Regions from separate parts of the Hydrogenophaga luteola genome, predicted to be linked through region 2. Evidence: predicted binding sites of a transcription regulator. Region 2 holds the regulator's gene; the other holds the start of a gene.
The links. Region 2 encodes NrdR, which represses ribonucleotide reductase genes. Its sites were predicted from a motif close to CACNANATNTNGTG; they were not measured.
Positions count from the first base shown of each region.

Region 1: ACFOPI_RS12015 (ribonucleoside-diphosphate reductase subunit alpha) is a predicted target of NrdR. The motif match lies at 12,238-12,251, and genes of this name have one in related genera.

Region 1 covers NZ_JBHRXX010000005.1:391,640-406,577, forward strand. The annotation lists gene ACFOPI_RS11965 (sigma 54-interacting transcriptional regulator) at 1-1,098, shown strand, start outside; gene ACFOPI_RS11970 (glucan biosynthesis protein G) at 1,288-2,856, shown strand; gene mdoH (glucans biosynthesis glucosyltransferase MdoH) at 2,829-4,811, shown strand; gene ACFOPI_RS11980 (hypothetical protein) at 4,860-5,486, opposite strand; gene ffh (signal recognition particle protein) at 5,533-6,903, opposite strand; gene ACFOPI_RS11990 (cytochrome C assembly family protein) at 7,050-7,853, shown strand; gene ACFOPI_RS11995 (PP0621 family protein) at 7,858-8,097, shown strand; gene ACFOPI_RS12000 (ATP-binding protein) at 8,125-9,918, shown strand; gene ACFOPI_RS12005 (sigma-54-dependent transcriptional regulator) at 9,925-11,409, shown strand; gene ampD (1,6-anhydro-N-acetylmuramyl-L-alanine amidase AmpD) at 11,390-12,013, shown strand; gene ACFOPI_RS12015 (ribonucleoside-diphosphate reductase subunit alpha) at 12,346-14,938, shown strand, end outside.
Region 2 covers NZ_JBHRXX010000007.1:792,363-807,300, reverse strand. The annotation lists gene ACFOPI_RS18605 (peptidylprolyl isomerase) at 1-357, shown strand, start outside; gene ACFOPI_RS18600 (peptidylprolyl isomerase) at 360-866, shown strand; gene ACFOPI_RS18595 (UDP-2,3-diacylglucosamine diphosphatase) at 890-1,684, shown strand; gene ACFOPI_RS18590 (M90 family metallopeptidase) at 1,681-2,529, shown strand; gene ACFOPI_RS18585 (DUF349 domain-containing protein) at 2,552-5,221, opposite strand; gene ACFOPI_RS18580 (lytic transglycosylase domain-containing protein) at 5,941-6,858, shown strand; ZMP/ZTP riboswitch at 6,913-7,057, shown strand; gene glyA (serine hydroxymethyltransferase) at 7,118-8,362, shown strand; gene nrdR (transcriptional regulator NrdR) at 8,359-8,808, shown strand; gene ACFOPI_RS18565 (GspH/FimT family pseudopilin) at 8,945-9,484, shown strand; gene ACFOPI_RS18560 (GspH/FimT family pseudopilin) at 9,678-10,220, shown strand; gene ACFOPI_RS18555 (type IV pilus modification PilV family protein) at 10,307-10,900, shown strand; gene ACFOPI_RS18550 (PilW family protein) at 10,903-11,871, shown strand; gene ACFOPI_RS18545 (pilus assembly PilX family protein) at 11,913-12,512, shown strand; gene ACFOPI_RS18540 (pilus assembly protein) at 12,572-14,938, shown strand, end outside.

The DNA of each region.
Region 1 (14,938 bases), on a different contig from region 2:
GGCGTGTTCACCTACCTCACCAAGCCCTACGAAGCCAAGGAGCTGCTGGAGCGCATCGCCCAGGCCCTGGCCCTGAGCGCGCCCACGCTGCCCGCCAGCCCGGCCGACGAGACCTGGCGCGCCGAGATCGTCAGCCGCTCCAGCCGCATGGCCGACCTGCTGGCCGAAGCGCGCCTGGTGGCGCAGGGCGACGCCAGCGTGCTGCTGCGCGGCGACAGCGGCACCGGCAAGGAGCTGATGGCGCGCGCCATCCACCGCGCCAGCCGGCGTGCGCGCAAGCCCTTCGTGGCGGTGAACTGCGGCGCGATTCCCGAAGCCCTGCTTGAATCCGAGCTGTTCGGCCACATGAAGGGCGCCTTCACCGACGCCCATGCCAACCACAAGGGCCTGTTCCAGGCGGCCGATGGGGGCACCCTGCTGCTCGACGAGATCGGCGACATGCCGCCGGCGCTGCAGGTCAAGCTGCTGCGCGTGCTGCAGGAAAAGGCCGTGCGCCCGCTGGGTTCCAGCCAGTCGATCCCGGTGGACGTGCGCATCATCTCGGCCACACACCGCGACCTCGAAACTGCCATGGCCCAGGGCCAGTTCCGCGAAGACCTCTACTACCGCCTCAACGTGGTGACGCTGCACCTGCCGACCCTGGCCGAGCGGCGCGAGGACATCCCCCTGCTGGCCAACCACTTCCTCGCACAGCTGGCCGCCAAGTACGGCAAGCGCAGTTCCGGGTTTGCGCCCGAGGCGCTCAAGGCCCTGACCATGGCCAGCTGGCCGGGCAATGTGCGCCAGCTCTACAACGTGGTCGAGCAGGTCTGCGCACTCTCGACCACGCCGCTGGTCTCGCTGGCCCTGGTGCAGCGCGCGCTGCGCACGCCCTCGGTCGAGGTGCTGAGCTTTGCCGAGGCGCGCCAGCGCTTCGAGCGCGAGTACCTCGTCGACCTGCTGAAGATGACCGACGGCAACGTCGCCGACGCGGCCCGGCTGGCGCAGCGCAACCGCACCGAGTTCTACCGACTGCTGCAGAAACACGCGCTGACGCCTGGCCTGTTCAAGAGCGATGCCGAAGGTGGCGACGGAACAGACCCTGTCGCCGCTTTGTGACAAGCACAAAGCTTTGATTCATAAAGATTTTTCCCCGTCGTCGGCTGACGCTGTCGCCGAACGGCGACAAAAAGGACCTGTGCACGGCCCTTTTCCCGCCTGAAGCGGTGGCTCTGCACCGACTTTGCAGATAAGTCGTTGATTCTTTTGCGAATTTTTGACCTGGCATAGGGTTTGCCCTTAAAGGGCATGCCTTGGTCAACCATTTCCCGTATTTCTTCTTCGCGCGCGCTCCAGCGAGGCCTGGGTGCGCTGCTGTTTGCGTGGCTGGCCGCGGGCTGGAGCGCGGTTCATGCCATGGACTGGAACGCCCTGGGCGAACTCGCCCGCCAGCGCGCCCAGGTGCCGTTTCAACCGGTTGGCGACAAGCTGCCCGCCGACCTGGCCGCGCTCGACTACGACCAGATGCGCGACATCCGCTTCCGCACCGAGCGCTCGCTCTGGCGCGACCAGTCCCTGCCGTTCGAGGCCCAGTTCTTTCACCTGGGCCTGTACCAGAAGCAGGCCGTGCGCCTGCACGAGCTATCGCCCGAGGGCGTGACCGACCTGCCCTACCGCAGCGCCGACTACAACATGGGCCGCAACACGGTCGACCCGACGGCCTGGGGTGACCTGGGGCACGCGGGCTTCCGCCTGCACTACCCGCTGAACAACCCGGCCTACAAAGACGAACTGGTGGTGTTCCTGGGCGCCAGCTACTTCCGCGCGCTCGGCGCCGGCCAGCAGTACGGTCTGTCGGCGCGCGGCCTGGCCATCGACACCGTGGGCGGCCAGGGCGAGGAATTCCCGCGCTTCACCGACTTCTGGCTGCAGCGCCCGGCGCCCGGCGCCACCGAGGTCACCGTGCTGGCCCTGCTGGACTCGCCGCGCGCCAGCGGCGCCTACCGTTTCGTGATCCGTCCCGGTGCCAGCACCACCATGACCGTCACCTCCCGGCTGTTCCTGCGCGTGGGCGCCAGTCCGGTGAACACCCTGGGCCTGGCGCCGCTGACCAGCATGTTCCTGCACGGCGAGAACCAGCCCAACGCGAACGACTTCCGCCCCGAGGTGCACGACTCCGACGGTCTCATGATGCACACCGGCGACGGCGAGTGGCTGTGGCGCCCGCTGCAGAACCCCGCCCAGATCTCGGTCAGCAGCTTCACCATGCGCCAGCCGCGCGGCTTCGGCCTGATGCAGCGGGACCGGCGCTTCGCCAGCTACGAGGACATCGAGGCCCGCTACGAGCGCCGGCCCAGCGCCTGGGTGCGCCCGCTGGGCGACTGGGGCGCGGGCCGTGTCGAGCTGGTGCAGTTGCGCACGCCCGACGAGACCCACGACAACATCGTCGCCTACTGGGTGCCGGCCACGCTGCCGGAGCCCGGCCAGCCGCTGGACTTCGCCTACGAACTGTCCTGGCAGGGCGATGCCCAGCAGACCCCGCCCGGTGCCTGGGTGGTGCAGTCGCGCCGCGGCTACGGCTACACCAAGCTGAGCGCCGGCGAACAGCAGCGCCAGCCGCAGTTCGTGCTCGACTTCGCCGGCCCGGCGCTCGAGGCCCTGCCGGCCGATGCCGCCGTGCGCGCCGTCGCCAGCGCCGATGCCAACGGCCGCATCGTCGAAGCCCTGGCCTACCCCAACCCCACCCAGCGCGGCTGGCGCGTCACCCTGCGCGTCGAGCGGCTCGACCCGGCCCGTCCGGTCGAGCTGCGCGTCTTCCTCCAACACCAGAACAACACCCTGAGCGAAACATGGACACACGCCGTCTTGCCCGAGTGAGCGCGCCCCTGCACGCCCGCAGCCTGTTGCGCGAAGAGCGCCACCCCAACGCGGTGACCGCACCGCCGCTCAACCGCGGTTCCATGGCACCCCGGCCCTGGCGCGGTTTCTGGAACAGCCTGGGTACAGGCGCGCTGGCCACGGCCAGCCGCCTGCTGCCGCCCCGCGAGCCCCGCACCGTCGTGCCCATGGCCGAATGGCAACGCGCTGCCGAACGCCGCCGCCTGGCCTTCCTGCTGCTGACGGTGGTGAGCACGGTGCTGGCCGCGGTGCTGTTCAGCGCCGCCCATCCACCGGGCAGCACGCCCTGGCTGCAGGGCCTGTACACCGTTCTGTTCGTGGTGCTCTCCGTCTGGGTGGTGACCGGCTTCGTCACCGCGCTGATGGGCGCCTGGGTGATGCTGTTCGGCGACCGGCACTCGATCTCGGCGGCCTCTGTGCGCGACCACGCGATGAACCCCGAGGCGCGCACCGCGATCATCATGCCGATCTGCAACGAGGACGTGGCCACCGTGTTCGCCGGCCTGCGCGCCACCTGCGAGTCGCTGGCATCCACCGGCCACGCGCGCCAGTTCGACGTCTTTGTGCTGTCCGACAGCAACGACGCCTCGATCATCGGCGCCGAGCGCGAGGCCTGGGAGCAGCTGCGCGCCGCCCTGGTGTCGCAGCCCGGCCAGCCGGCCGTGGAGGTCTATTACCGCCTGCGCAAGCGCCGCACCCACCGCAAGGCCGGCAACGTGGCCGACTTCTGCCGCCGCTGGGGCAAGGACTACCGCTACATGGTGGTGCTGGACGCCGACAGCGTGATGAGCGGCAACTGCCTGACCTCGCTGGTCAAGCTGATGGAAGCCCACCCCGACGCCGGCATCATCCAGACCGCCACCCAGGCCATCGGCCACCAGACCCTGCACGCCCGCGCCCAGCAGTTCGCCAGCCGTGTGACCGGCCGCCTGTTCACCCTGGGCATGCAGTTCTGGCAGCTCGGCGAGTCGCACTACTGGGGCCACAACGCCATCATCCGCATCGAGCCCTTCATGCAGCACTGCGCGCTCGCGCCGATCAAGGGCACGGGCGGCATGGCCGGCGGCATCATGAGCCACGATTTCGTAGAGGCCGCCCTGATGCGCCGCGCCGGCTACCACGTCTGGCTGGTTTCCGACCTCACAGGCAGCTACGAGCAGCAGCCGCCCGACCTGCTGTCCGAGCTGCAGCGCGACCGCCGCTGGTGCCAGGGCAATCTGCAGAACGCGCGCCTGATCGCCGAACCCGGCCTGCACCGCGTGCACCGCGCCATGTTCGCCATCGGCACCATGTCCTACCTCTCGGCCCCGATGTGGCTGGCCTTCCTGCTGCTGGGCATGGCCATGCTGGTCTCCGGTCCCAGCCTGCCCGACGCCTGGCAGGCGATGCCCGGCAAGGCCGGCGGCCTCTGGGCCTGGACCCTGTGCCTGCTGTTCCTGCCGCGCGTGCTGGGGGTGCTGGCCGTGCTGCTCAAGGGCGAGCAGCGCAGCTACGGCGGCACCGGTCTGCTGCTGGGCAGCGCCGTGCTGGAAAGCGTGATGGCCGTGCTGCTGGCCCCGATCCGTATGGTGGGTCACTCCATCTTTGTCGTGGTGGCCATCACCGGCATCAAGCTGGAGTGGAAGTCGCCGCCGCGGGAAGCCGTGGGCGTGGCCTGGGGCGATGCCCTGGCTCGCCTGGCGCCGGTGTCGCTGGCGGTCGCCTCGCTGCTGGCGCTGGCCAGCCTGATCAACCCCGACGCCCTGCCCTGGCTGCTGCCGGTGGCCCTGCCGCTGCTGCTGTCGGTGCCCGTCACGGTGCTGACCGGCCATGTGGGCCTAGGCACCTGGGTGCGCAACCGCGGCGCGCTGCTGATCCCCGAAGAGTCGTGGTCGCCTGCCGTGCTGCGCCGCGCCTGGCGCCATGCCAGCCGCCTGGCGCTCAAGGCCGCGTAAACCACTCGCCCGCGAACACCCCAAGCCGCCCCGCACGGGCGGCTTTTTTCATGATTTGGGCGGTTGCAGGTAGCGCTGGTCCGACCAGGTCGCCAGCCACTGCGGCACGAAGGCCACGAAGATGGCGCCGAACATGCCGGTCAGAAAGGCGTCGCCCCATGCCATCAGCCAGCGCGCCACCAGGGACTGGTCGCGGGCGGGCTCATCGGCCAGCCACTGCAGCCCCTCGAACAACAGACCGGAGAGAAACACCGCGGCGGCGGTGCCCACGAACGCACGCCCCAGGGTGTAGACAAACGGGTTGGGGGGCAGCCAGCGGCGCAGCACCGCCCCGATGCCCAGCGCCAGCGTCGCCGGCACCAGCCCGATCCAGACCCACTGCTGCAGCACCGCCAGCGGCGCCGCCTGCCCCACGGCCCAGACCACCACCGCGATACCGGCCAACACCAGCACCGCCAGCGGCCAGCCGAGCATCAGCACCAGCAGGCAGGCGCCCGAGAGCTGCACCTGCAGGCCCTGCGGCATCTTCTGCGGCAGCAGCCACAACCAGGGCAGCAGCGCCAGGGACGCCAGCGCGGGCGTGAACAGGGGGCCGCGAAGCATGCGCCAGGGCCGCAGCCACAGCGCCACCGCCACACAAAGCACCGCGATCAACAGGTTCAGGGCCGTCCACATGGGACGCGAGTATGGGCGGGGGAGCGCGTGATCTGCTTGACTTCGGTCAACCCATGCCGGGCAGCTTGGGCATGCCTTTCATGCCGCCCATGCGCTTCATCATCTTCATCAGCCCGCCGCCCTTCATCTTCTTCATCATGCCCTGCATCTGCTCGAACTCCTTGAGCAGGCGGTTGACTTCCTGGACGTGCACGCCGGCACCGGCAGCGATGCGGCGCTTGCGCGTGGCCTTGATGATCTCGGGCTTGCGGCGCTCGGCCAGCGTCATGCTGCAGATGATGCCTTCCTTGCGCTTGATGTCCTTCTCGGCACGGCTGAGGTCGGCCTCGCTGGCCTTGGCGGCCAGGTTGCCGGGCAGCTTGTCCATCAGGCTGGACAGGCCGCCCATCTGCTTCATCTGTCGCAGCTGGTCGAGGAAGTCGTTGAGGTCGAAGCCCTCGCCGCTCTTGACTTTGGCGGCCAGCTTCTGCGCGGCCGCCATGTCCACACCGGCGGTGACCTGCTCGACCAGGGCCACGATGTCGCCCATGCCCAGGATACGGCCGGCGTGGCGCTCGGCGTCGAACACCTCCAGGCCGTCGATCTTTTCGGACACACCGGCGAACTTGATCGGCGCGCCCGTGACCTGGCGCACCGACAGCGCAGCACCACCGCGCGAGTCGCCGTCCATTTTGGTCAGGATGATGCCGGTCAGCGGCAGCGCTTCCTTGAAGGCCTTGGCGGTGTTGACCGCGTCCTGGCCCTGCATGGCATCGACCACGAACAGGGTTTCGACCGGGTTGAGCGCGCCGTGCAGTTCCTGGATCTCGCGCATCAGCGCTTCGTCAATGGCCAAGCGCCCTGCGGTATCCACCAGCAGCACATCCACGTAGTGCTTCTTCGCGTAGTCCAGCGCGGCGCGCGCAATGTCCAGCGGTTTCTGGTCGGGCGAACTCGGGAACCACTCGGCCCCGGCCTGCGCCGTCACGGTCTTGAGCTGTTCGATGGCGGCCGGGCGGTAGACGTCGCCCGAGACGGTCAGCACCTTCTTCTTGCGCTTCTCGATCAGGTGCTTGGCCAGCTTGGCGGTGGTCGTGGTCTTGCCCGCGCCCTGCAGGCCGGCCATCAGGATCACCGCCGGCGGCTGGGCCGCAAGGTTGATGTCCGACACCCCATCGCCCATGGTGGCCGCCAGTTCGCGGTTGACCACGCTGACCAGCACCTGGCCGGGGGTGAGCGAACCCACCACGTCCTGGCCCAAGGCTTTTTCCCTCACGCGGGCGATGAAGTCGCGCACCACCGGCAGGGCCACGTCGGCCTCCAGCAAGGCCATGCGCACCTCGCGCAGCATGTCGGTGACGTTGCTCTCGGTGATGCGGGCCTGGCCCCGCATTTCCTTGACGATGCGTGACAGGCGGTCGGAAAGGGCTGAGGCCATGGTGCGGTGTGGAAGTGGGGGTGATGGCGGTGTGACGCCAGGGTCCGGTCGCGTGGCGGAACCGGCGGTTCGCACGGCCAAGACGCTTTAAACTCCGAAGGCGATTTTAGCCGCCCGCCCATCGGTCACCGGCCGCCATTACCCTCATGACCTTCCTGCCCGCCCTCACCTCCAACCCGCCCGCAGCGCTGCTGTCGGCGGTCGCGGCGCTGGCGTACGCCTTTCTGGCATGGGCGCATCCCAGGTTGACGGAAAAGCAGACCCGGGGCGTGCTGGCCACTGCCTGGGTGCTGCACCTGTTCGTGCTCGGCACCGCCCTGCTGGAAACGCCAGCCCGCTTCGGATTCGCCCCCGCGCTCTCGGTGACGGCCTGGCTGGTGCTCACGGTCTACCTGATCGAGAGCCGCATGTACCCCCAGCTCAAGGCCCGCTGGACGCTGGCGGTGCTGGGCACCCTGGCTGTGCTGCTGGCGCTGTTTTTCCCGGGCGCGCAGTACCACGCCCTGTCGTCCAGCTGGATGCCACTGCACTGGGCGCTGGGCATCGCCTCCTACGGCCTGATCGCTGCCGCCGTCGTCCACGCCTGGCTGATGCAGCGTGCCGACAAGGCCATGCGCATGGGCACCACCGGCGAGACCACCATGCCGCTGCTGACCCTGGAGCGCCTGACCTTCCGCTTCGTGGCCGCGGGCTTCGTGCTGCTCACCGCCACGCTCGTGGTGGGCGGGTGGTTCTCCGAGCTGATCAACCAGCGCTGGGTGTGGAATCACAAGACCGCGTTCTCGGTGCTGGCCTGGCTGACCATGGGCGTGTTGCTGCTGGGGCGCTGGCGCCTGGGCTGGCGCGGCCGGGTGGCCATCCGCATGCTGTACCTGGGGGCCGGCTTCCTGCTGCTGGGGTATGCCGGCTCGCGCTTCGTGCTCGAAGTGGTGCTGCAGCGCGCCGGGTGACCCGATGAAATACCTGCTGGTCCTGCTGGTGCTGCTGTTCGCGTTCTGGATCTGGCGCAACAACCGCCAAAACGATGAACGCAACGACAACGCGCCCAAGACCAGGGCGCCGCGCGGTCCGGTGGCCATGATCGCCTGCGCCCAGTGCGGCACCCATGTGCCCGAAGCGGAAGTGGTGCAAGGCCACCGGGGCCGCTACTGCTGCGCAGAACACCGCCGCCAGCACGAAGCCTCGGTGCGGTGATGCGCGGCACGCGGCCCCTGCTCTGACATGCCCAAGGAACCGCATTCCCATTTCGCTCCGTCCTGGTTTTCCACACTGGAAGCCGGCGGCAACGCGCAGGACCGTCACCACCAGGTGCGGGCCTACGTGCGCCTGTGGCGCGCGTTCATGCGCGCCCGGGTGCTCATCGCCTTCGTGCTGCTGGCGCTGCAGGTGTTTCTGCTGCGCAGCCCGGGCGCCGGACCATCGTGGCTGGTGGCAGTGTGCGCGCTGCACCTGAGCGCGGCGCTGGCCGTGCTGTTCATGACACGCCCTCCGGCCCCGGGGCAGGCCCTGGGCGTTCAATGGCTGCTGACCATCGGGGTCGACCTGACCGTCTTCAGCGTGCTGCAGTACTTCGAGCAGGCCGGCATCAACTACACCCCGCTGTTCGCCCTGCCGGTGCTGATGGCCTCCATCCTGGGCTCCATGACGCTGGCACTGGCCACCGCGGCCGTGGTCACGCTGTTCCTGCTGGGCGAAGCTGCGATCAGCGCCCCGCTGCTCAGCGAGGTGTCGACCTCACGCTTCCTGCAATCGGGTCTGACGGGGACCGGCTTTTTCCTGGTCGCCTTCCTGGCCAGCCAGCTGGCGCAGCGGCTGGCGCGCGAGGAGGCCCGCGCCCGCAGCAGCCAGGCCGCCGCCCGCACCCAGGCCCAGGTCAACGAGCTGATCATCGAGAGCCTGAGCGAAGGAGTGCTGGTAGTCGACCGCCACGGTGTGGTGCGCAACGCCAACCCGGCGGCGCAGGGCATGCTCATGGGCGAGGCCTACCCCCATGCCGCCAAGCTGCTGCTGTCGGCGCGCTCCGGCTGGGAAGAGCTGGCACGACTGGTGGACCAGACCTTCCTGCGGGGCCAGGAGCTCGAATCCGAGGTCCGTGTGGACCTGGACGAACTCACCACCCACCGCCTGTTCGCGCGCACGCGGTTGACCAGTGCCCACAGCGCACGCCCCACCGAGCTCTGCGTGCTGTTCCTCGAAGACCTGCGCGAGGTCGAGGCGCGCGTGCGCACCGAAAAGCTCGCCTCCATGGGTCGCATGTCGGCCGCCGTGGCACATGAGATCCGCAACCCGTTGTCGGCCATCAGCCAGGCCAACGCGCTGCTGGACGAAGAGGTCACCGAAGCCGGGCAGAAGCGCCTGACGCGCATGATCGACCAGAACGCGCAGCGCCTGGCCAAGATCGTGGACGACATCCTCAACGTGGCCAGGGCGCAGCCCAGCCAGGGTGAAACGGCGCCCGCCCTGCCCCTGGACCAGACAGTGCGCTACATCACCCACGAGTGGAACCGCGGGGCGCAGGCCCAAGGCGTGCTGGGTGTGCACCCTCACGCGCCGGGCGTGCACATCGCGTTCGACCCCGAGCACCTGCGGCGCCTGCTGATCAACCTGCTGGACAACGCCCTGCGCCACGCCAGCCGGCGCCCCTCTTCGGTGCGGGTGATCACGCAGCCCAGCGGGCACGACCGGGTGCGCATCTCGGTGTGGAGCGACAGCGCGCCGCTGGAACCGGGCGTGCTCAAGCACCTGTTCGAACCCTTCTTCTCGTCCGAGAGCCGGTCCAGCGGGCTGGGCCTGTACATCTGCCGGGAACTGTGCGAGCGCTACGGTGCGCAGATCGCCTACCAGCGCAGTCGGCTCGACCAGAAAGAGGGCAACGAGTTCTACATACTGGCCCCGACCCTGCAAGGCGGCGCGCGGGCCCCGGTCCAGCAGAGCCTGACCTATCCTCCTGGGGACTCGATGCCCCCCCCTTCGCGCCCGTCCACCAACGGACCCCCGTCCCTGTCCACGCTCTGAGCGCCCATGTCTGCCTCCTCCACCGCCTGTGTGCTGGTCGTCGACGACGAACCGGACCTGCGCACCCTGTACGAACTCACCCTGCTGCGCGAAGGCCACGAGGTGGTGCCGGCGTCCGACCTCGCCCAGGCACGGGAATGGCTGGGCCAGCGACGCTTCGATGTGCTGATCTCCGACATGCGCCTGCCCGACGGCCTGGGCCTGGAGCTGCTGCGCGAACTCGGCGAGCAACAGCGCACTGAAAGGACCATCGTGATCACCGCCTACGGCTCGGCCGAAAACGCGGTCGAGGCCCTCAAGAGCGGTGCCTTCGACTACCTGACCAAGCCGGTGGACCTCAAACAGCTGCGCGCAGCCGTGCAGGCGGCCCTGCACAGCCAGCGCCATCCGGCGGCCGGCGCGGCGCGCCGCGGAACGGCGAGCGAGACACAGCGCACCGCCCCCCCGCCACCGGCCGGCGTGCAGGCGTTGCGGCGCATCGTTGGTGCGTCGACGACCATGCAGCAGATCCGCCAGCGCATTGAAAAGGTCGCCACCAGCATGGCCCCGGTGCTGATCCTGGGCGAATCGGGCACCGGCAAGGAACTGGTGGCGCGGGCCGTGCACGAGTGCAGCCACCGTTCCGACGGCCCGTTCGTGGCCGTCAACTGTGGAGCGATCCCTGACAACCTCATCGAGGCCGAGTTCTTCGGCGCGCGCAAGGGCGCCTACACCGGTGCCAGCCACGACCGGGAAGGCTACTTCCAGGCCGCCAAGGGCGGTACGCTGTTCCTTGACGAAATCGGCGACCTGCCGCTGGGCATGCAGGCCAAGCTGCTGCGCGTGATCCAGGAGCGGCGCGTGCGCCCGCTGGGCGGCGTGCAGGAGGAAGCGGTCGATGTGCGTCTGGTCAGCGCCACCCACAAGGATCTGGCGACCCTGGTCCGAGACGGCGAGTTCCGGCAGGACCTGTTCTACAGGCTCAACGTGATCGGCCTGCGCACGCCACCGCTGCGGGAACGGCGGGAAGACCTGCTGTTGCTGGTCGATGCCCTGCTGCACCGCATCTGCAGCGAGGCCGGCCAGCCGATCCCCACGCTCACCGGCGACGCCCTCGCCTGGCTGCAGGCCCGCGAGCTGCCAGGCAACGTCCGCGAGCTCGAAAATCTGCTGCAGCGCGCGCTGGCGCTGAGCACTGGAAGCCAGCTGCAGGCGCAGGACTTCGCAGACCCGGACGACCCCACGGACACCGGCTTTGCAGACACCGCGGCGCGCAGCGCACACGCTGATGCCGCTGAAGCGCAGACCACCCAGCCAGACACCATCCCTGACGATCTGCAGAGCTACCTGGACGAGCAGGAGCGACAGGTCCTGCTCAAGGCGCTCAAGGAATGCGACTACAACCGCACGGCCGCGGCCAACCGCCTCGGGCTCAACCTGCGGCAGATCCGCTACCGCATCCAGCGCCTGGGCATCACCATGCCGTCCGACGATGACGACAGCACCAACTGAAACAGGCGACTGGTCGGGGGGCTGGCTTCGCACCGCGCAGCAGGTGGTCTCGCCAAACGCCAACGACCGCCCCGCAGGCGTCGTGGTCGACCTCATCGTCCTGCATTCGATCAGCCTGCCACCCGGACAGTACGGGGGACCGGAAGTCGAACAACTGTTCACCAACCAGCTCGACTGGTCGGGTCACCCGTACTTTGAGCAGATCCGGGGCCTGGAGGTCTCGGCGCATTTTTTTGTGCGCCGCGACGGGCAGGTGATGCAGTTCGTGGACGCGGACCGGCGTGCCTGGCACGCGGGGGTGTCGTGCTGGCGAGGCCGCGAGCGCTGCAACGACGACTCGATCGGTATTGAGCTCGAAGGCCTTGAAGGCCAGACCTTCGAGGACGTGCAGTACCGGGCGTTGACCGACCTGTGCCGGCATCTCGCCGGCCGCTACCCGATCGCCCACATCGCCGGACACGAGCACATCGCCCCGGGTCGCAAGCTCGACCCCGGCCCCGGTTTCGACTGGGCACGTCTGCAGCGCGGCCTGGCCTGGGACCCTCGGTGCTTTCCCGAGTGCGTGATCGCCACATTCGATCAGGCCCCCTCGTCCGCAGCCTGAACAGCGTTCTCCCTTGCAGCACATCTCCAGCAATCGCGCGGAGTTCCACACGAAATCCGCGGGAAATGCGCGCGCCTGCTTGATTCCGGCACCCGCACCACACACCGACGCCGCGTCACGCCGGACCTGAGCGAATCGCATGCCCGATGGCCCGTTTTTGTCTGACGAAAAAGGACACGCTTTTTCTCGACACACTACCGGTAGTGGCTTGAACCACCACCAGACACCAGATATAGTGTGCGCCGCACCAGCCGAACCATCGGCGCCACAACACAAACGAAAGAGGAACCATGCTGACCGCCACGCCCGTCGCCTCCCCCAACACCCCCCACATGCCCACCGGCAGCACTGGCTCCTCCGCCGAGCCCGCTGGCGCCTCCGTGCTCACCCAGTACCAGATCATCCGTCGCAACGGCGCGGTCGTGCCGTTCGAGCCGAGCAAGATCGCGGTGGCCATGATGAAGGCCTTCCTGGCGGTGCACGGCACCCAGGGCGCGGCGTCGGCCAGCGTGCGCGAGACTGTGGACGCACTGACCCAGACGGTGGTGCGCGCACTGATGCGCTCGCGCCCCGGCGGCGGCACCTTCCATATCGAGGACGTGCAGGACCATGTCGAACTGGGCCTGATGCGCGGTGGCCACCATGAGGTCGCCCGCGCCTACGTGCTGTACCGCGAGCGCCGGGCGCAGGAACGCGCCCACCAGGCCGAAGCGGCCAAGCCCGCCGAAGCCACGCTGCATGTGATGGACGGCGGTCAGCGTGTGCCGCTGGACATCGCGCGCCTGCAGGGTCTGATCGAGGCGGCCTGCGCCAACCTTGGCAAGGACGTCAAGGCCGACCCCATCGTGGCCGAGACCAAACGCAACCTGTACGACGGAGTGCCGATCGAGGAGGTCTACAAGGCCGCCATCCTGGCCGCCCGCACCCTGATCGAAAAAGACCCGGACTACACCTACGCCACCGCGCGCCTGCTGCTGCACACCGTGGTCAAGGAGGTGCTGGGCGAAGAGGTGCCGGCCGCACAGATGGGCGAGCGCTACGCCGACTACTTCCCGCAAGCGATCAAGAAGGGCGTGCAGAACGAGCTGCTGGACGAAAAGCTGCTGCAGTTCGACCTGACCCGCCTGGGCGCTGCGCTCAAGCCCGAGCGCGACCTGCAGTTCGACTACCTGGGCCTGCAGACCCTGTACGACCGCTACTTCCTGCACGTGCGCAAGAGCCGCATCGAGCTGCCGCAGACCTTCTTCATGCGCGTGGCCATGGGCCTGGCGCTCAACGAGATCGACCGCGAAGCCCGCGCCATCGAGTTTTACGAGGTGCTGTCCTCGTTCGACTTCATGTCGTCCACGCCCACCCTGTTCAACGCCGGCACGCTGCGCTCGCAGCTCTCCAGCTGCTACCTGACCACCGTGCCCGACGACCTGGACGGCATCTACGAATCGATCAAGGAAAACGCACTGCTGTCCAAATTCGCCGGCGGCCTGGGCAACGACTGGACCCGCGTGCGTGCGCTCGGCGCCCACATCAAGGGCACCAACGGCGAATCGCAGGGCGTCGTGCCCTTCCTGAAGGTGGTCAACGACACCGCCGTCGCGGTGAACCAGGGCGGCAAGCGCAAAGGCGCGGTCTGCACCTACCTGGAGACCTGGCACCTGGACATCGAAGAGTTCCTGGAGCTGCGCAAGAACACCGGCGACGACCGCCGCCGCACCCACGACATGAACACGGCGAACTGGATTCCCGACCTGTTCATGAAGCGCGTGATGGAAAAAGGCGAGTGGAGCCTGTTCTCGCCCAACAACGTGCCCGACCTGCACGACCTGTTCGGCGCCGACTTCGAGAAGGCCTACCTCGCTTATGAGGAGAAGGCGGCCCGCGGCGAGATCAAGCCCTACAAGAAGGTGTCGGCCACCGACCTCTGGCGCAAGATGCTCTCGATGCTGTTCGAGACCGGCCATCCCTGGATCACCTACAAGGACGCCTGCAACGTGCGCAGCCCGCAGCAGCACGCCGGCGTCGTGCACAGCTCCAACCTCTGCACCGAAATCACGCTCAACACCAGCGACACCGAAACCGCCGTCTGCAACCTGGGCTCGGTCAACCTGCACCGCCACCTCAGCAACGGCCAGCTTGACCACGCCAAGCTGCAGAAGACGATCAACACGGCGATGCGCATGCTCGACAACGTGATCGACATCAACTACTACGCGGTCAAGAAGGCGCGCGACTCCAACCTGCGCCACCGCCCGGTCGGTCTGGGCCTGATGGGCTTCCAGGACGCGCTGTACGAAATGCGCATTCCCTACGCCTCCAACGAGGCGGTTGAATTCGCCGACCGCTCGATGGAAGCGATCTGCTACTACGCCTACTGGGCCTCGACCGAACTGGCGCGCGAGCGCGGCCGCTACAGCAGCTACCGCGGCTCCCTGTGGGACCAGGGCATCCTGCCGCCCGACACGCTGGACCTGCTGGCGCGCGAGCGCGGCGGCTATGTGGATGTGGACCGCTCGGCCACGCTGGACTGGGACGCCCTGCGCAAGAAGATCGCAGCCGACGGCATGCGCAACTCCAACTGCGTGGCCATCGCGCCCACCGCGACCATCTCCAACATCATCGGCGTGGACGCCTCGATCGAGCCGTGCTTCGGCAACCTCTCGGTCAAGTCCAACCTGTCGGGCGAGTTCACCGTCATCAACAGCTACCTGGTCAAGGACCTCAAGCGCCTGGGTCTGTGGGACGACGTGATGGTGATGGACCTGAAGCACTTCGACGGTTCGCTGCGTCCCATCGACCGCGTGCCGCAGGACGTGAAAGCGCTCTACGCCACCGCGTTCGAGGTCGAACCGATGTGGCTGGTCGAAGCCGCGGCGCGCCGCCAGAAGTGGATCGACCAGGCGCAGAGCTTGAACATCTACATGGCCGGCG
Region 2 (14,938 bases):
GGAGGTCCCCGCAACGTGGTGGGTACGGTCGCCATGGCGCGCACCAACGATCCGCACTCCGCGACCGCCCAGTTCTTCATCAACGTGAAAGACAATGCCTTTCTGGACCCGACCCCCATCCCGCCAGGGGATCCGGTGCCGCGCTTCGAATACGGCGGCCGTGTCTATGAAAATGTGCCTCGCGCCAACCTGCTGGCAGCCGGACAGCTGTTTGGCTACACCGTGTTCGGCAAGGTGATTGCCGGCATGGACGTGGTCAACAAGATCAAGACCACGCCCACCGGTGCCGGCGGCCCCTTCCCGACGGACGTTCCCAAGACGCCCGTCACCATCCTCAAAGCCACTCTGGAGAACTGAATATGGCCAACCCCCAGGTCGAACTGCACATCGCGGGCCTCGGCGTCATCACGCTCGAACTCGACGCCGAGAAAGCCCCCCTGACGACCGCCAACTTCCTGGCCTACGTCAACAAAGGCCACTACAACAACACCGTGTTCCACCGTGTGATCCCCGGCTTCATGGTGCAAGGCGGCGGTTTCGAGCCCGGCATGAACCAGAAAGCCACCGACGCACCGATCCAGAACGAAGCCAACAATGGGCTGCGCAACGAGATCTACACCGTGGCCATGGCGCGCACCAGCGACCCGCATTCAGCCAGCGCCCAGTTCTTCATCAACGTCGCCAACAACGCTTTCCTGAACCACACCGCTCCGAGCGCCCAGGGCTGGGGCTATGCGGTGTTCGGCAAGGTGGTCTCGGGGTCTGATGTGGTGAAGAAGATCGAAGCCACCCCCACAGGTCGTCGCGGCTTCCACGACGACGTTCCCAAGCAGGACGTGGTGATCGAAAAGGCCGTCGCACTCTGAGGCTCGGGGTGCAACCCTGACCGATGACGAACCTGCCCATCGACCGCCCTGCTGAGCTGCGCGCGCCCGCGCACTGGCAGGCGGTCGATTTCATTTCAGACCTCCATCTGCACCCCGGCGAGCCACAGACGCTGGACGCCTGGCGGCGCTATCTGGAACGACCTCCCTCTGCACGGGCAGATGCGCTGTTCATCCTCGGTGACCTGTTTGAAGTGTGGGTAGGAGACGATGCGCTGGAAAATCCGGACTCCTTCGGTGCGCTGTGTGCACGACAGTTGCACCAGTACAGCCGCGACACGCCGGTGTTCTTCATGTGCGGCAACCGGGACTTCCTGGTCGGCCCCCCTGCCCTGACCGCCTGCGGCATGCAAGGTCTGGACGATCCCACGGTGCTGGAAATCATGGGCGAGCGCTGGCTGCTCAGCCATGGTGATGCGCTGTGCCTGGACGACACCGACTACCTCGCCTTCCGGGCCATGGTCCGCTCTGCTGAATGGCAGGGCAGCTTCTTGGCCCAACCGCTCGCACAGCGGGAAGCCGTGGCGCGCGACCTGCGCGAAGGCAGCGAAGCCCGCAAGAAGAGCCTGGCGCATGACCCGGCACTGTGGGCCGACGTGGACGCAGAAGAAGCGCGCCGCTGGCTCCGGGCCGCCGGCGCCCGAACGCTGATCCACGGACACACCCACCGGCCAGCGACGCACGACCTGGGAGATGGTCTGCAACGCGTGGTGCTCAGCGACTGGGACGCCGCTGCCAACCCCGCCCGGATGGACATCCTGCGGCTGGACCACAGCGGCTTTTCGCATCTGCGCCCGTGATACAGACGCTGCAGCGCTGGCTTCCGCGCCGCTGGCGACCGGAACCCCAACTGCCCGATGGGCCTTGGTCGGCCATTCTTGAATCTCACCCCTTTCTGGCGGAGCTCTCGGGGCCTGATCGCGCCCGCCTGCGCCAGCTCAGCGGCCACTTCCTGATGGAAAAAGAATTTCACGGTGCCCACGGGCTGGTCGTAACCGACCCCATGGCGCTGGCGATTGCCGCCCAGGCCTGTCTGCCCCTGCTGCACATTCGTCCGCCATCAGGCCGCACCGCATCGAATCCGCTGGATGCTCTGACCTGGTACGACGATTTCGTCGGCATCGTGGTGCAGCCGGGGGCCGCGCTGGCCCGCCGCCGCGTGGCCGACGCCAGCGGGGTGGTTCACCACTATGACGAGGTGTTGGCTGGCGAGGCCATGGACCGGGGGCCGGTCATGCTGAGCTGGCAAGAGGTGAGCCAGGCGCCCGATGCCGCTGGCACCGGCAGCAACGTGGTGATTCACGAGTTCGTGCACAAGATCGACATGCGGGGCATGCATGCGGGTGGCAGCCCCGACGGCGCACCTGCCCTGGTCGCAGGACTTTGGGGCACTAGCAGTGATGCCCAGGCCCGGGAACACTGGCGGCACACCATGACGCAGGCCTACGACCACTTCCGGGAGAGCGTGTCCATGGCAGAGCGCTTCGGCGCGGAACGCCCCTGGCTGGACGACTACGCGGCCACCAACCCGGCGGAGTTTTTTGCCGTGACCTGCGAGGCCTACTTCGTCAGCCGCCCCCGATTCGGCCAGGAGTTTCCCGCACTCCTCGCGCTTTACGACGGCTTCTTCCGCCCGGACGCCTGAGCACCCGGGCGGTCCGAAAGGATCAGCGCCGCAGCAGCACCTTCAGCGCCTGCTGCAGGCGCCGCGCGGCCCCCTCATCGAACGGCGCGGCCAGCACACGCCCCACATCCTGTGGCCAGGTGTCGGAGGGGGTAGCCTCGTGGCGCCGGGTCAGCAGCTGCAGCTGCAGGAGCCGGCGAGCCTCCACCTGCTCGGCGGGCGTGGGCACTTCGGCCGCCATCTCCAGACGCAACAACGCCTCGACAGGTACGGTTGCCGAAGGCGCCGTCCCGAGCGACTGCACCCAGACGCTGCGCGCTGACGCCACGGTACGAGCACCCAGGGCCTGCGCGGCCGGCACTGCCGACGGATCGCGCTTCTCCCAGGCGGTCAGCAACTGAGTGAGCACCTCGCCATGCGCCTGCGCCGCCAGCTTGCGCAGCGCCGCTTCGGCGTGTTCGAGCGCCTGGCGCTGTGCACGGAACGCCGCGTCGCCCAGCCTGGGCGCCGGTGCACCCCTCGGTTCGCGGGGCGGACGGGCATCCCCCCAGCCATCGCGCGAGCCTCTTCCAGCATCCCGAGCCCCGCGGCCATCCCGTCCTGCGGGTCCACGGCGCTCGTCCCGCCCACCGGGTTCTGCCTTTTTCATGCCCGGTCGGTCATCGCCACGCATGGCCACCAGCTTGCGGACCGGCGCGGGTGCAGCCTTCGGCGCTGCATCGGGCGAATCGGCGGCCTCGGAGGCTGCCTCAGCTTGTGGTCTCCCTTCATCCACGGCGGGAGCGTTGACCGCCTCTTCCCGAGCAGGGGCTTCACCCCGCACCGCCTGTTCCAGCGCCGCCTGGGCTGCCCGGATCTGCTGGGCATCACCACTGGCGCTGGCGGCATCGAGTGCACGAGCAGCCTCCATCACGCGCTGATCGTGTGCGTTCAGCGTGGCTACTGCGCGTTCCCGCTCGAAACTCTTGCGCTGGAATGCGGCGTCGATCGGCTGGCGGAACGCTTCCCAGAGCTTCTGCTCCTGCTTTCGCTCCAGCGGCACCGCATGCGCCTCCGCCTGCCAGCGCTGTTGCAGGGCTTTCACCGCATCGATGCGCAACTGAGGCGCCTCACCCAATGCCACCGCCTCATCGATCATGGCACGGCGACGCGCCACGCTCTCCGCCTGGGCGGCCTCCAGTTCAAGGTGGGCAGCCTGCATGGCGGCTTTCCAGAGGGGTTGAAGCTCGGCGAATGCCTTTTCACTGAGATGGCCAGCCTCGCGCCAGCGCTCGGAGAACGCGTGCAGGTCACGGATCTGGTTTTTCCAGTCGCTCTGCCCGGCGTGGGCCGCGGTCCAAGCCTTGACCTCCTCGATGATGGACAGCCGCTGGGCCCGATGGACCTCCGCCTGCTGGCGCACCTGGGTCAGCCAGACCTCGACCTCCTTGTGCGCCAGGGTGCACGCCTCATCGAAACGCTTCCAGAGGGCATGGTTGGCCTGGCCGCCCTGGTCGGTCGTCTTCCACTGGTCCCGCAGGCTGCGCAAGGTTTCCTGCATCTTGCGGCCACCCAGACGCTGCCCTTCCGGTGCGGCCATCAGCGCCTCGGCTTTGCGAACCAGTTCTTCACGCAGCTGATCGGCACGCCAGCGCTGCCAGTCCTCCAGCTCGCCAGCCTGCGCCAGGATCGCATTCGCCTTGCCTTCGAGTTCAGCCCCGACCAGCCGCCCAGACGAGCGCAGCAGCGCGCGGACATCGGCCGCCGCCTTGGGCGTGGCCTTGCCATGCCCCTGCGCCAGCTCGCGCTCCAGCGTTTCCAGTGCCTTCTGCATCTCCGCCTGCGCACGGGCGCGGCGCTCGGCGGCCTGCGTGTCGGTCTTGTCGGCTTCTGCAGGTGACTCAACGCCACGCGCCTGCCGCAACTCGTCGGCCCACACCGGCACAGCCGGCAATGGCGCCAGCGGGTCCGCATCAGCGGCCACAGCCAGGGCCAGTGCAGCTTCGAAGGCGTCCCAGACCAGTTGCAGTTGCTGCCGCGACGCCTCCAGCATGGGCGGGAACCGGACGTCCACGCTGGGCCATTGGGGGTCGTCGGCCAGCCCACTGGCCTGCGCTTGCCACAGCTGGACATCGGTCCGCAACCCATCGATGCCCGCCTGCGCCTCTTTCCATGACTTGGTCGAAAGGATTTCAATGCGCTGGGCCATCAATACCGCGGACTCGCGCTCCACCTGCACCCGGTGCTGCAGGTCTTCAATGGCCTTGACGCGCTCGGCCAGTGCGGCCTTAAGTCCTGCAAGCGGTTCGCGCGACAGTGGTGCGCCCGCCCTTGCGGCATCGCGCTGCCAAGCCATCGCGTCGGCAAGGTTCAGCCGCGACTGCGCGATCAGCGTCTGTGCTTTTTGGGCCCATTCCACGCCAATGTGTTCCTGGGCCTTCTGGCGCTTGAGTTCGTCGAGCTTTTCTTTCAGAGGCTTGGAGGCACCGCGGTCCCGCTGGGACAGTTCCTTGAACACCTCGTTCATGGCCTCCCAGCTTGGCTCTGTCTGCAACCAAGCGCGCACGCGGGCCGCACGCTCTCCGCTGGTGGGGGCGGAGAACGCACCGCCCGTCAAGGCATCCAGCGGATGGGCCAACGGAGTCGAGGCAGCCCCGCCACCACCGGCCGGCGTCGCGGCGGGATCGGGCGTGGGAGACTGGGGCGCGCTCTTGCGCAGAGAAAACAGCGACATAGTAGTGAGTACAGCAATGAGAGACGCCCACGCCGATGGGCGATGGACCGCATCCGCTATTGTCGCCCGGGATGACCCGCCGCCGACCTGATGCGCCGGCCCAAAAGAGAAACCCCGGCAGGAAAACCTGCCGGGGTTGACGGCGGGCAAATTGCACTTGCCGTCGGGGGTTGGCAGAAAGGGAGTTGAATGTCCCTGACGCCTGGAAGCAAGAGATTGCTTCCGTTGGGAGCCGACTGACAGCTGAACTGCCTGATCGGCTGAATGCCGGTCGTCACGACCGACGCCCGAAGACTACGCCGAAAGCGTCTCGAATTCAAGCGCCGAGACGCTCTGTTACCCCCACGATTCAAGACATCCGACTGGCGGCGACCTCCCTGCGTCGAACACACGAGACAGATGCCATATCCGACCAACGGTATCTAAAAGACAGACGGACGGCAGCCTGCATATTCATTGGACCGGCCGCTAGGAATCTGCAAACAAGGGCGGCTCAACCACACACCTAATAACCAAATATTGTTTTAAACGGCGTTTAAAACATTGACTGCGCATTAACAGGCACATACCATTCGCCCCGTTTCCCGTTCCGGGTAAACCCTCACGACGTCGGCACCACCTCTCACACCGCCGGTGCCCGCGAAGTCGCCATTGATGGCGCCCCCCCTCACCGCTGCATCAGACCTCGTGGTCGGCGCAGCCTTGCAAGGAGCGACAACATGACAACGCTTTCTATTCCAGAGGCGCAGCACAAGAGCAACGCCTCAACCGTCCAGTCTTCCGTGCTCATCGCACTCTCCGATGCGTACAGAGGCTTCGTCGCCCTTACCCGCAACGGCATGGCCTTGCTGGGTGCGGGCCTCGCAGCGCTGGTCATCACTCTCGCCGTAAAGAGCGACCTACGTACGGACGTGGAGCAGCAGTTGCTGAGCTGGTTGCAAGAACGCCAGGACTCCGCCGTGGTGGCAGATGACACCGCCATGCCCGACGATAGCAGCGACGATCGCCTCGCGGTTGCTCCTCCCCCCTTGCTGCCAAAACAGCAGGCCGCCGTGACCCAGTGGCTCAGCCGCAAATACCGCGTAGCGCCGGAACCGCTGGGCGCCTTGGTGGCAGAAGCCTTTGCGGTCGGAGCCAAGGTGCGTCTTGATCCGACCCTGATCCTGGCCGTGATGGCCATTGAGTCGCGCTTCAATCCCTATGCACAGAGCCCTGTGGGCGCCCAGGGCCTGATGCAGGTGCTGACCCGCGTGCACACCGACAAGTACGACGACTACGGGGGCGCCATGGCCGCGTTCGACCCTCTGTCCAATCTGCGTGTCGGCGTCAAGGTGCTCCAGGACTGCATCAAGCAGGCCGGCTCCGTCGAAGGCGGGCTGCGGCTCTACGTGGGAGCTGTGACCACCGACGGCAGCGGCTACATCAACAAGGTGATGGCCGAGCACCTTCGCATCCAGAGCGTCGCGCTGGGCAAACCGATGCCGACGTCCTTCCCTATCTTCACCGCCGCGCCTGCACCTGCAACGCCAGAGCAGATCGAGCCGACCCAGACCGGGCTGCTCGATTCCCCACCCGAAGCGACTCCTGCCAGCCAGCCGGTCGAGCCAGCAGCTGACACTGCGCTCACCAGCTCCTGACTGCAGAGACCGCCAAGACCCTGCGGCTGCTCCCGTCTGTCGCTCGGATAAACTACCGGGGTGCGCAACTGGCGATAGGCGCGCGGCAGTCACCTGCCGTCCGCGCTGACGTGGCCCCCCGCTCCCCGCGAGCGGGACAACCACTGGGAAGCGCACCGCCCCATCCAAGGGTGTTCAGCCGTTCGCCTGGGCAGTCCCTGCCGTTCCACCGGAATGCGCGGGGTCCCTTTCTCCAGAGTCCACCCCGAGACTGCCAACCATGTACGACCGCAACATCCTCATCGAGCAAACCGACCCCGAGCTGTTCGCCGCCATCCAGGCCGAAAACGCGCGCCAGGAACACCACATCGAGCTGATTGCCAGCGAGAACTACGCCTCGCCGGCCGTGATGGCCGCCCAGGGCACCCAGCTGACCAACAAGTACGCCGAGGGTTACCCCGGCAAGCGCTACTACGGCGGCTGCGAGTACGTCGACGTGGCCGAACAGCTGGCCATCGACCGTGTCAAGCAGCTCTTCGGTGCCGATGCCGCCAACGTGCAGCCGCACTGCGGCGCCTCGGCCAACGAAGCCGTGTTCCTTGCATTTCTCAAGCCCGGCGACACCATCATGGGCATGAGCCTGGCCGAAGGCGGCCACCTCACGCACGGCATGCCGCTGAACATGTCGGGCAAGTGGTTCAACGTGGTCAGCTACGGCCTGGACAAGAACGAAGCCATCGACTACGACGCCATGGAAGCGAAGGCGCGCGAGCACAAGCCCAAGCTGATCGTGGCCGGAGCCTCCGCCTACAGCCTGCGCATCGATTTCGAGCGCTTCGCCAGGATCGCCAAGGAAATCGGCGCCATCTTCATGGTCGACATGGCCCACTACGCCGGCCTGATCGCTGCGGGTGTCTACCCGAACCCGGTGCCGTTCGCCGATGTGGTGACTTCCACCACCCACAAGAGCCTGCGTGGCCCGCGTGGCGGCATCATCCTGATGAAAGCCGAGCACGAGAAGGCCATCAACAGCGCCATCTTCCCGGGCCTGCAGGGTGGTCCGCTGATGCACGTCATCGCCGCCAAGGCGGTGGCCTTCAAGGAAGCGCTGCAGCCCGAGTTCAAGGCCTACCAGCAACAGGTGGTGAAGAACGCCCAGATCGTGGCCGAAACCCTGACCCAGCGCGGCCTGCGCATCGTGAGCGGCCGGACCGAAAGCCACGTCATGCTCGTGGACCTGCGGGCCAAGGGCATCACCGGCAAGGAAGCCGAGGCCGTGCTGGGCAGCGCCCACATGACCATCAACAAGAATGCGATTCCGAACGATCCGGAGAAGCCGATGGTCACCAGCGGCGTGCGCATCGGCACCCCGGCCATGACCACGCGCGGCTTCAAGGACGAAGAAGCCCGCCTGACCGCCAACCTGATCGCCGACGTGCTGGACAACCCGCGCGACCCGGCGAATATCGAGGCGGTGCGAGCCAAAGTGAACGCCCTGACCTCGCGCTTCCCCGTCTACAAGTGAAGTGCCCCTTCTGCGGCCATCTGGAAACCCAGGTCGTCGAGACCCGGGTTTCCGAAGACGCGGATTTCATCCGCCGCCGCAGGCAGTGCGGCCACTGCGAAAAGCGCTTTACCACCTACGAGCGGCCGGAAGTCAGCTTTCCGGCGGTGGTAAAGAAGGACGGCCGGCGCGTGGACTACGTGCCGGCCAAACTCCGCGCCTCGTTCACCCTGGCCCTGCGCAAGCGGCCGGTCAGCACCGAACAGGTCGACGCCGCCATCGAGCGCATTGAAGAAAAGCTGCTCAACCTCGGCACCCGCGAGGTCGCTTCGACCAAGCTAGGCGAAATGGTGATGCGCGAGCTCAAGAAGCTCGACAAGGTGGCCTATATCCGCTTTGCCAGCGTTTACCGCAGCTTCGAGGACATCGACGAGTTCCGAGCGCTCGTGGATGAGGTCCGCCGATAACAACCGACTGAGCTGTTGAAAACGGCGCCTCCTTCAATAGAGGGACACGTCGTCGTCATTTACCTCATCGGAGGCATGATTTGGCGCCGACGCATGGGAATAATGAGTTCGAACGCATTACATACTCGAACTCATCATGCGATTGCCATCCCGCCAGCATCCCTTGCAATTCCGTGGTTATACCTTGATGGAACTGGTCGTGGCCACCGCGCTGCTGGCCGTTCTCATTCAGCTCGCTATTCCTTCCATGAGCCGGCTGCTCTCTGACTGGCAAAGAGACCATGCCACCCGAGCCATCACAGACCACCTTGCGCTAGCCAGATCAGAAGCCATTCGCTGGTCCCGGCGCGTGGTGATGTGCAGCAGTGTCGATGGCCTCAACTGCTCTCCGAGTTCCAACAGAGAATGGAAATCGGGGTGGCTCGTTTTTCAGGACATCGATGGCAACGGCCAATTCAGTCCCACCGACAAATTGATCGCTGTTTCGCAGGGCGCCAATGGGATTCAGAGCATCCGGGGGAATGCACTGCTTCAGCGCTTCGTTTTCATGCCAACGGGCATGATGGCATCTGGAATGGGCACGCTGGAAATTGTTCCCAATATGGGCGCCAGCCAGAGAATCATCGTCAATCGAATTGGAAGAATCCGGCTCAGCACCGACCCACCTGTCGAATGAAGCCAAATGCGCCGGACGGAGCCTTGACGGAGCAAGACCGACGGAGGTCTGGTGGCGGAATGTGGCGACCCAAAGCCACAGCCGCGTGAGAAATGAATGCTTTTTGCCGCTGAGCACGCCAAACACGACCGCGCGTCAGGGCGCACAGAAGTCCCTCGAAGGCGGGCGATACATTGCAGTACGGAGCTGCAAATTGAACACCCTGCCCTCACCCTTGATGCCTTATGCCCGACAGCACGGATTCACGCTGGTGGAGTTGGTCGTGACCATCGCGCTTGTTGCGATTGTCTCCACCCTCGCCTTCCCTACCTTCAGTGAAACACTCCGTCAGTGGCGTCGCGACAGCGCCACCCGTGCGCTGTCATCGAGCCTTCAACTGGCACGGACAGAGGCCATCAAGTCGTCGCGAAGACTGGTGGTGTGCTCCAGTTCCGATGGCGAGACCTGTGCTGACAGCAGCGATTGGAAAGACGGCTGGATCGTGTTTGTTGATGACGGCGCGACCGATCTAGCTTACGACGATGGCGAACGCATCATCAGCGTGAGCGAAGCACAGGGCGGAATCGCCTCCCTGACCAACGACGACGACGTCACTGCCCTCCAGTTCATGCCCAACGGACTGATGGCCGCAGGGGCGACAACCTTTACCGTGACGCCCTCTGGCGCAACGTCGGCGACAAAAGTCAACAAGCTGGAACTGAACACTGTAGGGCGCACTTCCGTGACCGTCGAATAGCCCTGAACGAGAGAAACGCTATGCACTCTATCCACTCAGGTCTCATTTTTCGATCAGCTGCCAGTCGTCGCGAACTTGGCGCCAGCATGATCGAAGTCCTAGTATCCATCCTGCTCGTGTCCATCGGACTACTGGGCATCGCCGGACTCTCGGGCGCCACATTCAACTACAACAAGGTCGCCCAGATGCGGCTTACTGGACTGGCTCTTGTCAACGACTTCGCCGATCGCGCCCGCATCAACGTCTATGGATACGACCTTGGTGCTTACGACATCGACCTGAGTGACAATTTCGCGGTTCTGGCCGAATCGGAAAACGAAGAAGATGTGGCCGCAGCCGTGGCTGCAACCAACATTGCACTTCTGGACCCGGATCCATCAAGTGCGGATAACGCCTTGGCCGCTGCCAACTCGCTCGCCTCCGCAGACGTCAATCAGTTCCTCCGCAGCGTTAGCAGCCGCTTGCCTCAGGGCGACGCTGTCGTGGTCAGTCGGCAGGCTGACGCCCGCAGCCTTGACGTGTGGTTGCTCTGGAAGGAACCGAAGACCGACGAGGGTGATGAGGACGATGACAAAGGCGGTTTCTCACTGTTCGATGAGGCCAAGGGCAACTGCCCGACCAACCTCGACGACGAGCAGATAAGTGAATACAGCTGCATGTACTTCAAGGTGGGACTCTGAATATGGCCGTCAAACCGCTTTCCTCTGGTCTGTCCCGCCGCTCGCAGCGCGGTTTCAGTCTGGTCGAGCTGATGGTCGCCCTGACCATCGGTCTGTTCCTCATGGGCGCGGTCGGCATCATCTATGTCAACACGTCGAACTCTTCGCGAGCGAGCACGCTGGAGTCCCAGATGAACGAAGACGCTGCCCTGGCGCTGGAGTTGCTGCAACAGCAAATCCGCTTGGCGGGGTTTTCCAACGCTGACAACACCGGCGCCCGGCGGTTCTCTGGCCGTGCGGTGTATGGCTGCGATCTGGGATTCGCCGCCACTGATGCGAACTTCAATGCGTTGGCGTGCAACGGCGCCGGAACCGCAAGCGATGCCATTTCGGTCCGCTACGAGGCCACCCTTCTCAACAGCCAGGATGCGGCCGGCGACCCTGGCAACTGTGCCCATGAAGGAATTGCAGAATGGGCAGCGGCAGGGGAAGGTGGCATCGACAACATGAGGCTGGCAGACAACCGCTATTACGTTGCCGCCGATGCCGATGGAACTCCCGCCCTGTTCTGCCAGGGGCGCACGGGAGCAGGGTTCGGTGATGCCACTGCACTCATTCCCAACATCGAGGACATGCAGGTGCAGTTCGCGGTCACGGCTTTGCCCGTGGTTGACGAGGTCATTCCCCACCAGGTGGCTGGCTACGTCAACGCCAGCCACGACGCACTGGGTGACACAGCGGCCAACTGGTCGCGGGTGGCTGCCATACGCGTGTGCCTGATCGCACGCAGCGCCACGCCGGTTCCCACGGGCGACAACAGCCTCGACGACGTTGGCTTCTATCGCGGATGCAATGGCGAGGAACTGACCTCCAGCGACCGGTATCTGCGCAGGGCTTACGTGACCACCATACAGCTTCGCAATGCCCGTCCGGCGCTGCCAGCCGAATGGTCCCTCGGCGCCAATCCATGGGCCTTCCTGTACGAGGAATGAGCCGCCATCACCCAGAAGGCAATGCCATGAGAAGCCATCAGATGCCCCAACAACCCACACCCCAGCGAGGAATCGTGCTGCCTATGGCGTTGATCATGCTGGTGATCATTTCGTTCGCAGGTCTCATGGCTGCCCGCAACTCGGCCACCTTCGAGCAGTTCTCCAACAACTTGCGCACCACTCAGGTGGCGCGGCTGGCTGCAGAAGATGCGCTGCGCCAATGCGAGCGGATTGCCAAAGCCAAGGCGGAGGCCGAGGATGACCCGGCTGTGGTCGTTCCGGACGATGCGGCCAAGATCTCTGAAACAGAAATTGCAGCCGACGACGACGTGTCCATAAAGGGCGGGCTCTGGAACACAAAGGCCAGTTGGGCCGATGGCGCTGACAACCTGATCACCGTCGTACCCACCTATGGGGAGAACGTTCAGGACGAAGACGGCAAGAACCCCAGGCTGAAAAACAGCCCCACCTGCATCATTCAGACCATGGTCAACGACCGTTTCCTGGTCACTTCACGCGGTCTTTCGAACGACGCCCAGGTTGATGAAAACGGCGTTCTGACCGCCGGATCGGAAGTCTGGCTGCAGTCCATCCTCACGCCAGCCATTCCCATGCTGGATGACAACGGAGGGTGGAAGTGAGCCACACAAGTACCTTTTTCCTGCATTCGAGCATGTCATTGATTTCAGAGAGGCTCTCCATGAACACATCACCCGTGACCCGCAGATTGCCAGATCGAGCGTTGTTCGGCCTGCTGTCGTGCGTTGCCGTGTTGGCCGCTTCCAGTGCCTTGGCTCAGCCGTCGCAGAAGCCTTTGCTGACCACGGTGTCCGGTGCAAAACCCAACTTGATGGTGGTCCTGGACAACTCAGGCTCCATGGGCTACAGCTACCATGAAACGTATGGTGTCCTTGCGGACACGGACGCCAGCACCACGATTCGCCGCTGTGTCCCGGGAGGCAGCGGATATCCGGCGTACGGGCTCGCTTTGGGAGGCAGACCAACAAACACGCCACAGGCGCAGACCGCAGGGACCTCTCGAATCTGCCTGACCTGGGGCGGAACATCATGGGTCTGGCAGGCTGGCTCAAACTACCCAACGCCCCGGCAAGTGGTCGGCTCCTGGTCTGCCCAGCGGTCCCCCCAGGTGAACCCGGTTTACTACAACCCCAACATCACCTACCGGCTGCGGGTCGATGCCAGCGGCAACAACATCACGCCCCCCGATGCCTTCCAGTTCGTTTCGAACCAAGGCAGCATCCATACCGCCTACGAGTACCGTTCCGACTCCCTGTACTACCACTCCTCGCTGAGCACGGGTGACAACGCCTATTACTCAATCCGAACAGGAACCGAGCCAACTGGAGCCCCGGCGTATGGCCTCTACGCGGCTTTCCGTATTCCCAAGCACATCACGTACACAAGCGCCACGGCGGCCACTCCTGGGTTCACATCAGTCCGATGCAACGATGTGATGACAAACCCCGAGAGCGGTCTGCAAGACGGTTGCAGGCAATTCACCACCACCACGATCACCTTTGCTGGTAACGCAACTACCTCGGACACGACCTGCGTGGTCGGCGGAGTCTGCACCACCACGGGAACGGTGACCAGAACCTATATCGATCTCCCCACGGGTCACGCCCGCACCGACTGCAATGTCAGCGGCAATACCAACCGTTGCTCGGTTGCGCAGGAAACCGAGAACGTCAAGAACTGGTATCGCTACTATTTCAACCGGCAGGAGGCCGCCACGTCGGCCATTGGTCAAGCCCTGGCCAACCCGGATCTTGAGGGAGAAATCCGCGTCGGCTACATGCTGATCAACCGCAAAAACGGCTCCGTGATGGACTTGGTGCCCGGCGTCAACACCACCAACACAGACACCCTTCGTGGCGTTCGCATGTTGGACAGCGGCTCAACGGACAACCAAGAGTTGTACAACTGGCTATACAGTCAGGTGCCGCGCGGAGGGACACCCTTGCACAACGCCGTGGACAAGGTGGCCCAGTACTACAGGGCAGATACGACGGGGGTGCGTGAAAACCCTTGGTCCACCAATCCGGCGGACTTGGCCAACGCCACGAGCAACCCCGAAATGTCCTGCCGCCGCTCGTTCAACCTGCTGTTCTCGGACGGCGCGTGGACCAGAACGTTGTCGACCAACTCCGGTGACGATCACGACAACGAGGACGGGGATGAACCAGGGTTTGATCGCCTCAGGGCAGATGGAACCACCGAGTATTTCAGGTATCTGCGCCGTGGCATCAACACCACCCTGGGCCGCAAGCAGTACACCCCCTATCCAGCCACCGCCACCGGCGGCCTAGCAGACCTTACCGCGGAGTACTTCTGGCACACCGACCTGCGCGAATCGCTGGAAAATGGCGTGACCACACGCGCCGGCCAACCTACTTTCTGGCAGAACATGACCACGTACACGGTCGGCTACCAGATTGCGCCGTCAAGCCCCCTGACCTTCGATCAAATCACCCAGTACCAGAGCGAATACGCCCAAAATGGTTACACCGCCGCGACCAAACCCTCTTGGCCCACTGGCGACCTGACCAGTTCTTCCGTGGCCGACACCTTGCGGGTGAACGACTTCCTTCAAGCTGGCTACACCGGCGGCGGTCGGGGATTCAGCGCGCGTTCCGCTGACGACGTGCGAAACATCTTCGATACGGTGCTGTCCGACATCCTGAATTCCTCTGGCAACGATGCCGGTGTGGCCGTGAGCGGTTCCACCACAGGCGCGGCCACCAGCACCATCCAGGACCGTGTCAAGTACAGCGTCAGCTACCGCACCATCGACAACACGGGTGACATCGAAGCACAGGAATTGGCGGCGGATGGCTCTGTATCTGAGGTTCTCTGGACCGCATCGACAATGATGCCGACTTACGATGAGCGCAACGTCTACTCCATCAGCAACGACAACACGCCTTTTGAGTTCACAGGCACGTTCACCAGCTTGCCGGATGACATAGAGGCAGCCCTCAAGACAGGCCCCGACAGCGGACGCATTGCCAACGACACCAGCTTTGTCGATTACCTGCGTGGCAAA